Regions from separate parts of the Mesorhizobium waitakense genome, predicted to be linked through region 2. Evidence: predicted binding sites of a transcription regulator. Region 2 holds the regulator's gene; the other holds the start of a gene.
The links. Region 2 encodes PhoB, which activates phosphate uptake and scavenging genes when phosphate is short. Its sites were predicted from a motif close to TGTCATNNANCTGTCAT; they were not measured.
Positions count from the first base shown of each region.

Region 1: a site for PhoB is predicted at 4,656-4,672, ahead of AC07FD_RS36880 (acid phosphatase). Genes of this name have one in related genera too.

Region 1 is NZ_JBWKME010000203.1:52,571-59,640, reverse strand. It holds gene AC07FD_RS36905 (NADAR family protein) at 1-353, opposite strand, end outside; gene AC07FD_RS36900 (hypothetical protein) at 664-1,152, opposite strand; gene AC07FD_RS36895 (DUF922 domain-containing Zn-dependent protease) at 1,262-1,855, shown strand; partial or broken gene AC07FD_RS36890 (RBBP9/YdeN family alpha/beta hydrolase) at 1,867-2,396, opposite strand; gene AC07FD_RS36885 (Lrp/AsnC family transcriptional regulator) at 2,505-2,984, shown strand; gene AC07FD_RS36880 (acid phosphatase) at 3,028-4,566, opposite strand; gene AC07FD_RS36875 (cytochrome-c peroxidase) at 4,820-6,052, shown strand; gene AC07FD_RS36870 (putative bifunctional diguanylate cyclase/phosphodiesterase) at 6,237-7,070, shown strand, end outside.
Region 2 is NZ_JBWKME010000089.1:59,154-68,370, reverse strand. It holds gene AC07FD_RS18825 (PAS domain-containing protein) at 1-870, shown strand, start outside; gene pstS (phosphate ABC transporter substrate-binding protein PstS) at 1,380-2,435, shown strand; gene pstC (phosphate ABC transporter permease subunit PstC) at 2,502-3,485, shown strand; gene pstA (phosphate ABC transporter permease PstA) at 3,489-4,340, shown strand; gene pstB (phosphate ABC transporter ATP-binding protein PstB) at 4,337-5,143, shown strand; gene phoU (phosphate signaling complex protein PhoU) at 5,169-5,876, shown strand; gene phoB (phosphate regulon transcriptional regulator PhoB) at 5,896-6,585, shown strand; gene AC07FD_RS18790 (ROK family protein) at 6,740-7,987, opposite strand; gene xylF (D-xylose ABC transporter substrate-binding protein) at 8,343-9,217, shown strand, end outside.

The sequences.
Region 1 (7,070 bases), on a different contig from region 2:
AATTTCTCAAAGCTCCCCTCGCCCACAATGCGCCGCTTCTCCGCGTCCCACCTGCCTTCGTCGAAGCGGCGCACCTGGCGGCCGAGCTGCTTCGCCTGCTTCGGGCTTCCCGCCTGCGCAATCTGCGCCGCCGTCTCGTCATCGCCGAACAGCCTCGCCTTCTCGGCCATCATCCAATGTTCAGCTGTCGGATAGCTGCGTCCAGCCACCGTGAACGAGGCATGCCACCACTGGCTGAAGCAGGACGCGCTGATGCGGCCGTCCCTGGACGGCTGATGCCCCCAGAAGAACAGGAATTTGAGCCGGGACTTGGAACGGAAGGCTTCCTCGAGCCGGGAGCGGTCGTAAATCATGGGCATGAAAGAACAGAGCCAGAGGCCGGCTTGTCAATACCGATAGCGTCGGCGTGTGTTGCACGTTGGGCAACGGCCAAGGCTGGCGCCGCCCCTCATCTGCCTGCCGGCATCTTCTCCCCCATAGTGACGGGAGAAGGACGCCGTCACCGATGGATTTCGCCAATCGCCAGCGTTGCAGAAAAAGCGCCGGCGTTGAAGCTGCCCCTTTCTCCTGTCACTATACGGGGAGAAATGTCCAGCAGGACAATGAGGGGCAGCGCCAGCGTTTGAGGTTCAGCGACCAGGCCCCACGAACCCGGCAGGCAAATCAATCCGCATCGCCAGCCTTAGCCTTGCCGCACTGCGCCAGCACCTTGCCGATGGCCGCGCTCGAACCCTTGAGCGGGAAATTGCTCTGGCCGAATTTTGCGGCGCTGACCAGCACATCGCCTTTCCCACGCAGCAGATCCAGCAGCGGATCGGCTTTGGCCAGGTTCACCACAAAGTAGTTGTACATGGCTTCGAGCTGCAGCGTCTTCGTCACCGTCTTGCCATCGGCCTTGAAGTCGAACGCGCCGCTGATGCCGGGCTCCAGTTGCTGGCCGGTGGCGCCGAGGTCGTAGCTCAGCACCGGCGTGTCGAAACAGGCCAGCATCAGATGCGCATCGCCTTTCGGCCCACCGCAGACCGAGGCGGTCAGCACACTGCCGCCCTCGTCCTCCTCCATCTCAGCGCTCCAGCCGCCGCAGGACGCGGCCAACGCCGGCTGTACGGCCTGCAACACCGCCACCGCACCCGCGACGATCAGATATCTCATGACTTCCCCCTCAGGCATTTGCGGCTGCACCCATCGGCATTCTATAGGAAAAGCGGTTCCGTGGCATCGCCCGTCGCGGCGTCCGGTCTTGATTGTGCGGAGAGCGGTGTTGAGAGCCTGTGTTCGTCTGTGTCTGCTGGCCGCCCTGGTTGCCTCGCCGCTCGCCGCCCATGCCGACTGGAAGCCAGTCGAGAAGGTCGAGACCTACGCCATATCAGGCCAGTCAGGGCCGGAGCTCTATCGCTCGATCGGCGACAACGGACCGAAGGTCGGCATTACCCGCGCCATCGCCCATACCAATTTCAAGCTGACCTGGACCAGGGACTATCAGGCGCGAGCCGGAGCCTGCGTGCTGGTCTCGGCACGGCCGAAGCTCATCATCACCTACACCTTGCCCAGCCCCTCCTCGCCGCTGCCACCAGCCATCCAGAAGAATTGGGAGGTTTTCATCGCCGGCGTCAGCGCCCATGAGAAGGTGCATGGCGCGACCATCGTCGACATGGTGCGCAAGATCGAGGCGGCGACCGTCGGCCTCAGCGCCGCCGATGATCCCAAATGCAGCAAGATCCGCACCGAGATGACGAAGCGCCTGTCCGAACTGTCTCAGGCACAGCGGCAGGCGAGCCGCGATTTCGACCGCATCGAACTCGGCCAGGGCGGCAATCTGCAAAAACTCATCCTTGCCCTGGTGAATGGCGGCTGACGCTGGCCTCGAGCCTTCGAAACCAGACCGTCGAGAAGCGCAACACCTTCCGGCCAGTCGCCCAGGCCACTCTGCACATTGATGTGGCCGAACGGGCCGATGACGGCCATGCCACTGCCCCACTGCTTCGCCTCGCCTCTGCATAGTCCGGCGCGCCATAGGGATCGTTGGTGCTGGTCACCACAAGCGAGGCAAAGCGCAGCCGGCCCTCGGGAATTTTGGCAAAGGCCATGCCGTAGGCCGGGAACACGGCCGCCGTCGGATCGGGAACACCGACCAGCAACGCCGCCTTGACCGGGCGCCGCGAGATCTTCTGCCAATGCGCGATCAGCAGGCAGGACAGGCTGTGTGCGACCAGTACCGGCGGCTCTGGTGCCTCGATCACGGCAGCCTCCAGCGCCGCCAGCCAGTCGGTGAAATCAGGCAGGTCCCAGCTCGACGGCTGGAACCGCCGCATCGCCGGATTGGCGTTTTCCCAGCGCGATTGCCAGTGGGCTGGGCCCGAGCCGCCGCTGCCGGGCAGGATGATGAAATGCGTCATGTCGCCTTGCTCCTATCTCTTGAAGGAGCATGGTGGCGTCTTGCCACGATCCCGGGAATGGGAAATCATCGGAAAAGCCGCGGCATTTCCGATGGATTCAAGGTGATAATGAAAAGCAACGAAGAGCGCGCGCCGCTCGACCCGACCGATATCGCTATTGTCGAAGCCATGCAAGAAAACGGCCGCATCGGCATGTCCGAGCTTGGCCGCCGGGTCGGCCTGTCGCAGCCGTCGACCTCCGAGCGGGTGAAACGGTTGGAGGAGCGCGGCGTCATCGCCGGCTACACCGCGGTGATCGATCCCGCCGCACTTGGCCTCGGCATGATGGCGATCATCCGGGTGCGCACCACGCATGAGCACATCCGGCCCTGCCTGAAGCAGTTCGCCGAGATGCCGCAGATCACCGAGGTGCACCGGCTGACCGGCGAAGACTGCTTCATCCTGAAAGTGGTCGTCCCCTCGCCGGCGCAGCTTGAAACCATCGTCGACGCGGTGGCCCGCCACGGCGCGGTCACCACGGCTCTGGTGCTGCGCAGCGAGGCGCCGAAGCCGATCGGCCGCGACCTGATCCGGAAATCAGGCGGCTAGGCCAAAGGCAGCTCGCCGCGCTGAGGTCCTGCCTGACCCTGACTCACCGGCTGAGATCGAGCGCCGCGCTCAGGTCGCCCATCGGTGGCTGGTCGTTGTTGCGCAGCGCCTTGTCGCGGGCGACGATGCCGGTCAGCACCGGCAAATCGTAACGTGCGGTGATGAAGCGCAGGATCGACGTCGTGTCGTATTGCGTGTGGTCGACAGTACCCATCTTCGCATAGGGCGAGATGATGAAGGCGGGGATGCGGTTGCCCGGCCCCCAACGGTCGGCCTTCGGCGGCGCGACATGGTCCCAGAAACCGCCATTCTCGTCATAGGTGACGACCACCAGCATGTGGCTCCATTGCGGGCTTTTCTCCAGATGCGAGACGACGTCGGCGAGATGCTGGTCGCCGCTCGCCACATCGGCGTAGCCGCCATGCTCGTTGAGGTTGCCTTGCGGCTTGTAGAAACTCACCGCCGGCAGCTTGCCGTCGTCGATCGCCTTGATGAATTCGGTCCCGTCGAGGCCGCCATCCCTAAGATGTTCGGCCCGCGCGGCCGTGCCAGGCGCGTATGCCGCGAAATAGTTGAATGGCTGGTGATGGAACTGGAAGTTCGGCACCGGCGTCGCGTTCTTGCCGTCGAGCGCTGCCTGCCAGGCGCCGGAATACCAGGCCCAGCTGACGCCCTTTAGAGACAACAGATCACCGATGGTGATGTCGTGCTGCGGCGGTAGCGTGGTCGGCTGCGCCGGATCGGCAAGTGCCTTGTCGCCGCCTTCGGCCGGTTTGTTGGCGCTCGGCTGATAGGGCGGCTGCATGGTATTGACGGCGTAAAAGTCTGGCGTGATGGCGCCGTCATTGACGAATTTCGGCGCGCCTCCGAGGGCCGAGGCCGGCGAATTGTCGGCGACCTTCAGCGTCGTGCCATCGGCCTCGACCACGGCGATCTGCCCCTTGACCGGGCTGGTGTCGGCGTTGGGATAGACCGGCACGCAGGCGCAGGCGAGCATGATATGGTTGAGGAAGGAGCCGCCGAAGGCGCCCTGGAAGAAATTGTCGGCCAAAACGTATTTCTTCGCCACCGCCCACATCGGCAGCACCGAGCCGTCATAGTGGCCCATCACCAGGCCGCCTGAATCGGCCCAGGCGACAAACTTGTCGTTCTTCCCGCCATCGATCTGCATCTGCTCCTGATAGAAGCGGTGCCAGAGGTCGCGGGTGATGACGGAGGTCTTCTCGTTGAAGCCGCTGGCGTCGTCGATGGCGAAGCTGGCATTGCTGAGATGCGCCGACTGCGCCTCGGTCACCGGCGGCGTCACCCCCTTGGCGGTCAGGCCACCCCAGGCCGGCGGCAGTTCGCTCAGCGGCTTGCCGTCGCGGTCGAGTTGGCGCACCTGGCCGGCCGAAAGGTTGGCCAGGCCGTTGGCGCCGGGGAAGCCGCCATAGAGATTATCGAAGCTGCGGTTTTCGGCATAGATGACGACAACGGTGTCGATCTTGCCGTAGCCGGGAGGGGCTGCATTGGCTGTAGCCGGAATCGAGGCCAGCGCCGTGCCGGCCAGGCAAAGCGAGGTGAAAAGCGTGAACCGCGTCATGGGAGGTCCTCATGGCTAGGGTGATGGCTAGAGGGCAGTGCATGGCTTGGGGGCGACGAGCCATGGCTTCGGACGCTAGGTCGATGCTTTGTCATCTTTGTGACATTTATCGCCCATCCGAACACGGTTGCGTGAGCGGGTGGACCGGTCATCAATCCGTTGCAGTGCGGACCTAATTCCGGAACAAATCGGACTGAACCTTATGACCGCAAGACGATGGAAAGGCTTGATGATCGTGACCGCCGCGGCATCGATGTTTGGCCTCGCCACGATCCTGTCCGGCAACGCCGTCAGCGCTGGTAGCGGCAGTGTCCATCCCGGACCGATGTCGCGCGCGGATGCCTTCGCGCGGGCGCAGGCGCTGACAGCGCTTGGCCGAAAGATGTTCTTCGACCCGTCGCTGTCGGCCTCAGGCAGACAATCCTGCTCGTCCTGCCATGATCCGCGCCATGCCTTCGGTCCGGCGTCGGCCGCACCGGTCGAGATGGGCGGTCCGAAGCTGGACCAGCCCGGACTGCGCGCCGTGCCGTCGCTGCGTTACCTCCAGGCGGCACCCGCCTTCACCGAGCATTTCTACGATTCCGAGGATGAAGGCGACGAAAGTGTCGACAACGGCCCGACCGGCGGCCTGACCTGGGACGGCCGCGCCGACGGCGGCCGCGACCAGGCCAAGATCCCGCTGCTGTCGCCATTCGAGATGGCCAACAAGGATGCCGGCGCCGTCACCGCCGGGTTGCGCAAAACCGCCTATGCCGATGAATTCAAGGCCGCCTTCGGCGACACCGTGTTCGACCACCCGGACGATGCCTTCGACGCCGCCGCCGAGGCGCTCGGCACTTTCGAGCAGAGCAGCACCGACTTCTACCCCTATTCCAGCCGCTACGACGCCTTTCTCGCCGGCAAGGCGACGCTGTCGGCGCAGGAATTGCGCGGGCGCGCGCTGTTCGAGGACGAAACCAAGGGCAATTGCGCCAGTTGCCACCTGAGCGAACCCGCCAATGACGGCGAGCCGCCGCAGTTCACCGATTTCGGCCTGATCGCCGTCGCCGTACCGCGCAATCCGGCCATCCCGGCCAATGCCGATCCCGCCTATTTCGATCTCGGCCTATGCGGGCCGCTGCGTACCGACTTCCATGGCCGGGCTGAGTATTGCGGCCTGTTTCGCACGCCGACGCTGCGCAATGTCGCGCTGCGCAAAAGCTTCTTCCACAACGGCTACTTCCACACGCTGCGCGACGCGGTCGCTTTCTATGCCAGCCGCGACAGCGATCCCGGCCACTGGTATCCCCAAAACACCGACGGAACGATCCGGAAAAACGACGATTTACCAAAGCCTTACTGGGCCAATCTCAACAAGGACCCGCCCTTCGGCAAGCAGCCCGGCGACAAGCCTGCGCTGACCGACCCCGAAATCGACGACATCGTCGCCTTCCTGCATACGCTGACTGATGCCGATCAGCAGGCCGGGGCGGTACCGGCGAACTGATTGCCTGGACCTTGCGCATGCCAATCCCGCTTTCTCGCACCCGCAAAACAGGTTTCCGGATCTTGTCGGATTTGGTGTGTGACGGCGCTGGGGCCGCAAGGAAGGGCATTGGTATTGGCGCTTCCTCATTAGCGCTTCCTAAACTGCTCTGAAGTATCCCTTACCAATTGATGGTGGGACGCCGATGAACGCATTCTGGCGAGCAGTCGGATTTGTTGTGATCCTTGTGACCGGCGCAGCGATGCTGGCGGCCTTGCATATCGACGCCCAGCGGAACTTCGCGCTTGCCAAGGAACGCTACATCGAGAACTCCCAGGCGGCCGCCAGGACAACCGCCAAGACGGTCGAAGACGCCTTGCGGGCCGTCTACGAGAATGTGCGGACGCTGAGCTACCTGCCAAGCGTCCGAAACCTCGACCGGCATGGCACGAACCTCGGCGACGAGGGCCGCGCGACAATCCAGCAGATCTACAACAATCTCGCCAACAACGTCTCCATTTCCGAGGTCTACTTCCTGCCGCTGGATTTCGACCCCGACCGCTTCGATGCCGTGACCGGAAAGCTCGAGGAGCCGATCCTCCAGTTCGACCAGCTGATCGTGAATGCCAGGGCGCGGTCCGATGCCGCCGCAGCCGCAAAGTCCGCAAAGCTTGACGAGAACGCGCTGACCCGGCCCGCCGAAGAGGTCGAGACCTATGAGTACCAGGAACTGGCCAAACAGCTCGCCTGGCTGAAGGCGAACTATCCGAATTCGAGCGCCATTGACGGGCTGAATGTGCCGATCATTGGCACCAAGGAGCTCATCACCTGCGACAACACAGATTTCATCCACACCGGCAATGACGCGGATCGCTCCGGTTTCATCCTTTCGGTCCCGGTCTTCGGCCAGGATGGCAGCCTGCGCGGCTCCGTCTCGGCAATCATGCTCACCTCGGCACTGAGAAAACTGTTGCCGAGCAGCGACTATGTCATCGTCAATTCAGGCTACGGATTTGAATCCGACCAGCACAAGATGTCG
Region 2 (9,217 bases):
GAGCAGATGACATCGTGGACGTTCGATTCCTGCGCGGCCGAAAGCGGCGCCGAGGGTCTCAAGGTGCTGATCGCGGCCGCCGCCTATGGCGTGCCGGTCGACTGCGTCGTGCTCGACTACCAGATGCCGGGCATGAGTGGCGCCGAAATGGCGCGGATCGTGCGCAACACCGCTGGCCTCGCCGGCACGCCGATCATCATGCTGACCTCGGTCGACCAGTCGCTTGCCAACACCAGCTATCGCGATCTCGGCATCGATGCCCAGCTGATCAAACCGGCCCGGTCATCGGTGCTGCTGGAAACGCTGGTTGCCACCATCCAGCGGCATCGCCACAACACGGCCGACGCCCAGCCCCCGGCAGCCGACATCCCTCCAGCCAAGATCGTGCGGCCACAGCCGCCGGCGGAACAACGGGCGCTGCTGCAGCCGCCCTTGGTTCGCCCCCGGCCACCCGCGACGGCCGGCGGCGACAGGCTGGATATCCTGGTGGCCGAGGACAATGAGGTGAACCAGATGGTGTTCACCCAGATCCTCGGCGAGACCGGCTATGGTTTCGAGATCGTCGGCAATGGCCGCAAGGCGCTCGACGCCTTCGGCCGGCTCAATCCATGCATGATCCTGATGGATGTCTCGATGCCGGAGATGAACGGGCTCGAAGCCACCGCCGCCATTCGCCGGCTCGAGGAAGAAACCGGCACGCATGTGCCGATCGTGGGCGTCACCGCGCATGCGCTGAAGGGCGATCGCGAACGCTGCCTGGAGGCCGGCATGGACGACTACCTGCCCAAGCCGATCAGCCCAAGGGCCTTGCTCGAGAAGGTCGAGCGCTGGGTCGGCGCCAGCCGCCAGGCTCAGCGCAACGCCGGGTAAGACCGGCGTTGCATCGAGCCGGCTCGAGGAACCCGGCCGAGATTCGCGACCCCCGCTGGGGCAAGACTATGGCGCGATCGCACCATATCCAAGGCGACGCCCAGCCGAGACAATGGCCATATTCGAATTCCGCTCTTCCAGTTACGGGCGGGAGCAGCGACCGCCGGCATGAGACAGCGTCAACCTACCCCAACGGACCTGTTTTCGGCGATGGCCCGGCCACGACATATGGCTGAGAGCAACGCGTTCCCGTCCGGATTTTCTTTGCCGAGGCGTTGATCGCGAAACCGCGGGTCACTCTCGGTCTGAAACGGCGCAAGTGCCTGATTCCGGGCACAAAGCCGGGTTCCGCCGCAAGCGCCGGCAAGCCGGCATTTTCCCCGCCCCGATGACGCGTTACCGGGGTGACATGAAACTGTCATGCGACTGTTATAATCGAAGGCTATTGGCCTCAGCGGGCGCCGAGAGGATGGCGCCGAGAGACCATCTTCCGAACAGGAGCAGGCCACATGAGACATTTCATCCGCTCAGCGGTCGTTGCGATTGCAATGGCCACAGCGTCTACCTTCACCCTTTCTGCAGCCATGGCCGCGGACCTTTCCGGCGCCGGCTCGACCTTCATCTATCCGGTGTTCGCCAAGTGGGCCGACACCTACAAGAAAGACACCGGCGTCGGCCTCAACTACCAGTCGATCGGTTCGGGCGGCGGCATCAAGCAGGTCATCGCCAAGACCGTGACCTTCGGCGCCACCGACAAGCCGATGTCCGACGCCGATCTGGAGAAGAACGGCCTCGTGCAGTTTCCGATGGTGATGGGCGGCATCGTGCCGATCGTCAACCTGACGGGCGTCAAGCCGGGCGAACTCATCCTTGACGGCAAGACGATTGCGCAGATCTACCTTGGCGCCATCACCACCTGGGACGACGCCGCGATCAAGGCGCTGAACCCGACCCTGACCCTGCCGTCGACGGCGATCGCCGTCGTCCACCGTTCGGACGGCTCGGGCACGACCTTCAACTTCACCGACTATCTGGTCAAGCTGTCGCCCGACTGGAAGGACAAGGTTGGTTCGGACACTGCCGTCGAATGGCCGACCGGCGTCGGCGCCAAGGGCAGCGAAGGCGTTGCCAACACCGTCAAGCAGACCGACGGTGGCATCGGCTACGTCGAGTATGCCTATGCCAAGCAGAACAACCTGTCGTACTCCAAGATGTTGAATGCCGCCGGCAAGGTCGTTGAGCCGTCGCTCGAATCCTTCGGCTCGGCTGCTTCGAATGCCGACTTCAAGGGCGCGAAGAACTTCAACGTCATCATCACCAACGAACCCGGCGATGCCACCTGGCCGATCGCTGCTTCGACCTGGGTGCTGATCCACAAGACCCCCGATGACGCCGCCGCGACCGGCGAAGCGCTGAAGTTCTTTGCCTGGGCCTACAAGGACGGCAAGGAAACCGCCAAGGGTCTCGACTACGTCTCGATCCCCGACAGCGTCGTCGACCTGATCAAGGCTTCGTGGAAGGCCGACATCCAGGCTGACGGCAAGCCCGTCTACGTCGGCGAATAACATCCCTTTGAAGGAGCGCCGCGCCGCGGCGCTCCTTTTCCCTCAACTCAAAGAGCCGAGCTTCACATGAGTGCTGTCCAGGAAGCCTTGCCAGCCATTCGAGGTTCGCGCTACGCGACTGTCAGACGTTTCGCGCTGACCGACGCGATCTTCCACGGAATGACCCGTGCCGCAGCCATACTGGTGCTGGTCTTGCTCGGCGGTGTTGCGATCTCGCTGTTTGCCGGCTCCTGGCAAGCCCTGTCGACCTTCGGCTTCTCCTTCCTGACCAGCGAAAGCTGGAACCCGGTGACGGAGAAATTCGGCGCGCTGGCGCCGATCTACGGCACCATCATCACGTCGGCCATCGCCATCCTGATTGCCGTGCCGCTCGGCATCGGCATCGCCATCTTCCTCACAGAGCTTTGTCCGCGCCCGCTGCGGCGCCCGATCGGCATGGCGGTTGAACTGCTCGCCGGCATCCCTTCGATCATCTACGGCATCTGGGGCCTGTTCGTGCTGGCGCCCTTCCTGCAGACGACCGTGCAGCCCTTCATCATCAGCGCGTTCCACGGCATTCCCGGCCTCAACAGCCTGTTTGCCGGTCCGCCCTACGGCATCGGCCTTTTGACGTCGTCGCTGATCCTTGCCATCATGGTGCTGCCTTTTATCACCTCGATCACCAAGGACGTCTTCGACACGGTGCCGCCGGTGCTGAAAGAGTCCGCCTACGGCATCGGCTGCACGACCTGGGAAGTGACCCGCCGCGTGGTCATTCCCTACACAAGGATCGGCATCATGGGCGGCGTCATGCTCGGCCTCGGCCGCGCGCTCGGCGAAACCATGGCGGTGACCTTCGTGATCGGCAACGCGCACCGCATCAGCACCTCGCTGTTCGCGCCGGCAACGACGATCTCCGCGACCATCGCCAATGAATTCACCGAAGCCGTCGGCGATCTCTATACCTCTTCGCTGGTGGCGCTCGGCCTGATCCTGTTCGTCATCACCTTCCTGATCCTCGCCATCGCACGCTACATGCTGATGCGCATTGACGCCCGCACGGGAGCCTGACCGATGTCGACAGCCACATCGCTTCATCAGAGCCGCAAGAGGAAGAATTCCGTGATGATGACGCTGTGCGTCGCCGCCGCGGGCATCGGACTTGCCTGGCTGGCGCTCATCCTCGGCGCGCTGCTGTACAAGGGCCTGTCCGGCGTCAATCTTGCGGTGTTCACGCAAATGACGCCGCCGCCCGGCGATGCCGGCGGCCTGCTCAACGCCATCTACGGCAGCATCGTGATGACCATCATCGGCGTCGTTGTCGGAACGCCGATCGGGGTTTTGGCCGGCACCTATATGGCCGAATACGGACGCTTTTCGAAGCTCACCACCGTGGTGCGCTTCATCAACGACATCCTTTTGTCGGCGCCGTCGATCATCATCGGCCTGTTCGTCTACGAACTGATGGTCCGGCCGATGGGGCATTTCTCGGCGATCGCCGGCGCCGTCGCGCTTGCCATCCTGGTCATCCCGGTCGTCGTTCGCACCACCGAGGACATGCTCAACCTGGTGCCGAACGCGTTGCGTGAAGCCGGCACCGCGATCGGCGCGCCGCGCTGGGTGGTCATCAAGTCGGTCGCTTACCGCGCCGCCCTTTCCGGCATCGTCACCGGCATATTGCTGTCGATCGCCCGTATCTCCGGCGAGACGGCGCCACTGCTCTTTACGGCGCTCAACAACCAGTTCTGGTCGAGCAATCTCAACGCGCCGATGGCCAGCTTGCCTGTGACCATCTTCCAGTTCGCTCTCAGCCCTTACGAGGAATGGCAGCAACTGGCCTGGACCGGTGCACTCATCATCACATTGACGGTTCTCGCGCTCAGCATCTTTGCTCGCAGCCTGACCGGACGCAGAGAGGACAAATGAGCCAGATGTTGTCTCCAGACATGACGATCGCCGCCGAGGCAATTGCCGGCAAGGCCAAGATCGAGGTCAAGAACCTCAACTTCTACTACGGCCAGAGCAAGGCGCTGAAGGACATCACGCTGTCGCTGCCCGAGCGCAGCGTCACGGCCTTCATCGGACCTTCGGGCTGCGGGAAGTCGACGCTGCTGCGCGTCTTCAACCGCATCTACGAACTCTATCCCAAGCAGACCGCCGAGGGTCAGGTGCTGCTCGACGGCCAGAACGTTCTCGACCGCTCGCAGGACCTCAATCTGCTGCGGACCAAGATCGGCATGGTGTTCCAGAAGCCGACGCCGTTCCCGATGTCGATCTATGAAAACATCGCCTTCGGCGTCAGGCTCTACGAGAAGATCAGCAAGTCCGAGATGGACGGCCGTGTCGAGCAGGCGCTGAAGCGCGCCGCACTGTGGACCGAAGTCAAGGACAAGCTCAACGCCAGCGGCCTCAGCCTCTCCGGCGGCCAGCAGCAGCGACTCTGCATCGCCCGCACCGTGGCGGTGAAGCCGGAAGTCATCCTGCTCGACGAGCCGGCCTCTGCGCTTGACCCGCTGTCGACCGCCAAGATCGAAGAGCTGATCGACGAGTTGCAAGCCGACTACACGATCGTCATCGTCACCCACAACATGCAGCAGGCGGCGCGCGTGTCGAAGCAGACCGCCTTCATGTATCTGGGCGAACTGGTCGAGTTCGACCGCACCGAGAAGATCTTCACGTCGCCCCGCGAGAAGCGCACGCAGGACTACATCACCGGCCGCTTCGGCTGAGCTCAGGCATACGAGGACTAAGATCATGGGCGAACACACAGTCGCTTCTTTCGACGAGGATCTCGGACAGATCAGCAGGCTGATCCGCGACATGGGCGACCTCGCCGGCTCGATGGTCGGCGGCGCCACCAAGGCGCTGCTGAATTCCGACAACGCCCTGGCGCAGCGCGTCGTCTCCGACGATGCGATCATGGACGCGCGCCAGCGCGAGCTCGACGACCGCGCCATCACACTGATCGCCAAGCGTCAGCCGATGGCCGACGATTTGCGCCATGTCGTCGGTTCGATCCGCATGGCCGGCGACCTCGAGCGTATTGGCGACCTTGCCAAGAACATCGCCAAGCGCGTCGGCACCGTCGGCCTCAGTGTCACCCCGCGCGACCTGTCGCACTCCATCGACGCAATGGCGCAGCTGGTGCTGATCCAGGTGCAGGGCGTCATCGAGGAATATACAGCGCGCGACGCCGCGGCGCTGGCGAAGCTGCGCGCCGACGACGAGCGCATCGACGTCAAATACACCTCGGTGTTCCGCGAACTCCTGACCTACATGATGGAAGACCCGCGCAACATCACCGCCTGCACGCATCTCTTGTTCTGCGCCAAAAACCTCGAACGCATCGGCGATCACGTCACCAACATCGCGGAAAATGCGTATTATGTTTTGACCGGTACGCAGCTGCCCGCCAATCGTCCGAAGCAGGACGAGACGGCAATGTCCGCGCCGGCGGCATGACGGCAGGGGTGACCAGTCGATGATCGCGCCACGCATCATGGTGGTGGAGGACGAGGAGCCGCTTGGCGTGCTCCTGCGCTACAATCTCGAGTCCGAGGGATACCAGGTCGAGGTGGTGACGCGCGGCGACGAAGCCGAAATCCGCCTCCAGGAAAACGTGCCTGACCTGCTGGTGCTCGACTGGATGGTGCCAGCAGTGTCCGGCATCGAACTCTGTCGCCGGCTAAGAATGCGGCCCGAGACCGAGCGGCTGCCGATCATCATGCTGACCGCGCGTGGCGAGGAAAGCGATCGTGTGCGCGGCCTCTCGACCGGCGCCGACGACTATCTGGTCAAGCCGTTCTCGACGCCCGAGTTCATAGCCAGGGTCAAGGCGCTGCTGCGCCGCGCCAAGCCGGAAGTGCTGTCCAGTGTGCTCAAGGTCGGCGACATCGTGCTCGATCGTGAATCGCACCGGGTCTATCGCAAGAAGAGCGAGATCCGGCTCGGACCGACCGAATTCCGCTTGCTCGAATTCATGATGCGCCATCCCGGCCGTGTGTTCTCGCGCAGCCAGTTGCTCGACAATGTCTGGGGCGAGACGATCTACATCGACGAACGCACAGTCGACGTGCATGTCGGCCGGCTGCGCAAGGCGGTCAACAATGGCCGCATGCCCGATGTCATCCGCACCATCCGTGGGGCGGGCTACGCAATCCGGGAAGATTAGGGATATGCTGATATTCAGGTGATGCCAGCCCGCGAACGGCAGTTTCCTGCGCTTCCGGTACTCACGGACCCAAATGTCCGCTCCGTTCCGGTTCTCGGAACCCGCCATTCTCGACTCGGCCTGACCTGGATCTCAACACATCCCGGCGCGCTATTCACGCGACGTTCTTGCCGCCAAGGCCGGATCTCGCCTGCGTGCCGGGCGCGAAAATCTCCTGGTCGACGAAGGTCAGCGCCCGCGTGGCGCAGCCTTCGCGGATCAGTGGCAGTTCGTTCGGTTCGGTGTCGAAGGAAATTGATTGCGAATGCTGGCCGCCGGCGGTCTGCGCAATCGCCTCGCGCAATGCCGGCTCGATCAGGTCGAAGGCCGCGGCGCTGGCACCGACCATGGCGACTGGTGCCGGATCGATCAGCGCGAACAGGCTGCCGAGACCGTAGCCGAGTGCCTCGCCGGCCTTGCGGTAAGCCTCGCGCTCGGGTCCATCCGTTTCGCGGGCCGCGGTCGCCAGGGCGCGCATGTCAGCGTCACTCACATCGGCGACCGGTTCAGCGTCCTCACTCATCTGCCTTGCGTTGCGCCAGATGGCGTAGTTGCCGGCATAGGCCTCGACGCAGCCGCGCCGCCCGCAGCGGCACAGCGCGCCGTTGGGCCGATGGATCATATGGCCGAACTCGCCGCCCGAGGAATGGGTGCCGGTGAACAGCTCGCCCTTCAGCACCAGACCCATGCCGATGCCGTGCGACAACAGGATGGCGATGAAGTCGTCGCGGTAGCGATCAGGGTCGCGCCAGCGCAACGCTATCGCCATCATATTGCAGTCGTTCTCCATGGTGGCGGGGATGCCGAACTCGTCCTCGAGTATGTCGGCGAAGGCGATGTCGGTGTGCGGCGTGATCGGTGACCACAGCATGGCGCGGGCACGTGTGTCGGTGATGCCCTGGATCGCCAACGCGATGCGGGCGACACTGCGGACGTCGAGATCGGGGTCTTCGAGACGGCGGCGTACGATGGCAACGCATTCACCGACCAGCGCGTCGCGCGGCATTGTCAGCGTGTCCAGCCGGCGCTGTTCCTCGGCAATCACCTGGCCGGCATAGTCGATGACGGCGACCGAGAGGAAGTTCAGCGACAGCACCACGGTCATCACCGCCGCCGCTTCCGGATTGAGGCCGAGGCCGACCTGCGGCCGGCCGCGTTTGAGCGATCCGGCCTCGCTCGGCTTGCTCTCAGTCAGGATGCCTTCGCCGATAAGGTCGGAGGAGATCGCCGATATGGTCGAATGGCTGAGGCCCGTGGTCGCGGCGATCTCGGTGCGGGACGGCTGTCCGGCGCGGCGCACGGCCGCAATCACCATCGCCCGGTTGCGGCGGCGCAGATCGTCGTGGCGGATTCCGACCGACATGCTTTTTCACATCCTCCCGGTCGCTGCAGCCTTTCGCGCCTCCCGAAGGCCATCAGCGAAGCCTGAAAGCGCGACGCGCTTCAGGCACTTGTTTCTCCGCGTGTCGTTGCCCAAAAACCGCTGCGCACCTTTGGGGCGACATGCGCCAAGCCAAATTCTGGCAGAACCCCACCATCCTGTCATTATTTATTCCGGAGCTCGAAAAAAACTCGGAGAGACGTCAAAATCCATCAGAATCGATGTTGACAGCGTTCGGGCGTTGGATCACTATTTTTTCGAGGCTCGAAAAAATAGAGCCTCTGTGCCGGCCTACGGGTCAGTTTGGTCGCGCCATACGCGGCGCAGGGAGGATATTATGAAAAAATTCACAGCCGCCATCCTGGCGGGTGTCGCCATGTCGCTGACGCTGGTGTCGGTCGCGCAGGCGAAGGACAAGGTCATTGGCGTTTCGTGGTCCAACTTCCAGGAAGAGCGCTGGAAGACCGACGAAGCGGCGATGAAGAAGGCCATCGAGGCGGCTGGTGACAAATACATTTCCGCTGATGCGCAGTCCAATCCGGGCAAGCAGCTCACCGACGTCGAGAGCCTGATTTCGCAGGGCGCCAACGCGCTGATCGTCCTCGCGCAGGATGCCTCGGCCATCGGCCCGGCGGTCCAGAAGGCACTGGACGAAGGCATTCCGGTCGTCGGCTATGACCGGCTGATCGAGAACAAGAACGTGTTCTACCTGACCTTCGACAACAAGGAAGTCGGCCGCATGCAGGCCCGCGAAGTGTTCAAGGTCAAGCCGGAAGGCAACTACGTCTTCATCAAGGGCTCAGGCGCCGACCCGAATGCCGATTTCCTGTTCGCCGGCTCCATGGAAGTGCTCAAGGCAGCCATCGATAGCGGCAAGATCAAGAATGTCGGCGAAGCCTATACGGATGGCTGGCTGCCCGCCAATGCCCAGAAGAACATGGAACAGTTCCTCACCGCCAACGACAACAAGGTCGATGCCGTGGTGGCAGCCAATGACGGCACCGCCGGCGGCGTCGTCGCCGCGCTGACGGCGCAAGGGCTGGCAGGATCGGTTCCGGTGTCCGGCCAGGACGGCGACCATGCCGCACTGAACCGCGTCGCACTCGGCACACAGACCGTGTCGGTGTGGAAGGACGCACGCGAACTCGGCAAGAACGCCGCCGAGATCGCCTCGCAGCTGGCCGCTGGCACTGCCCTGGACAAGATCCCGAA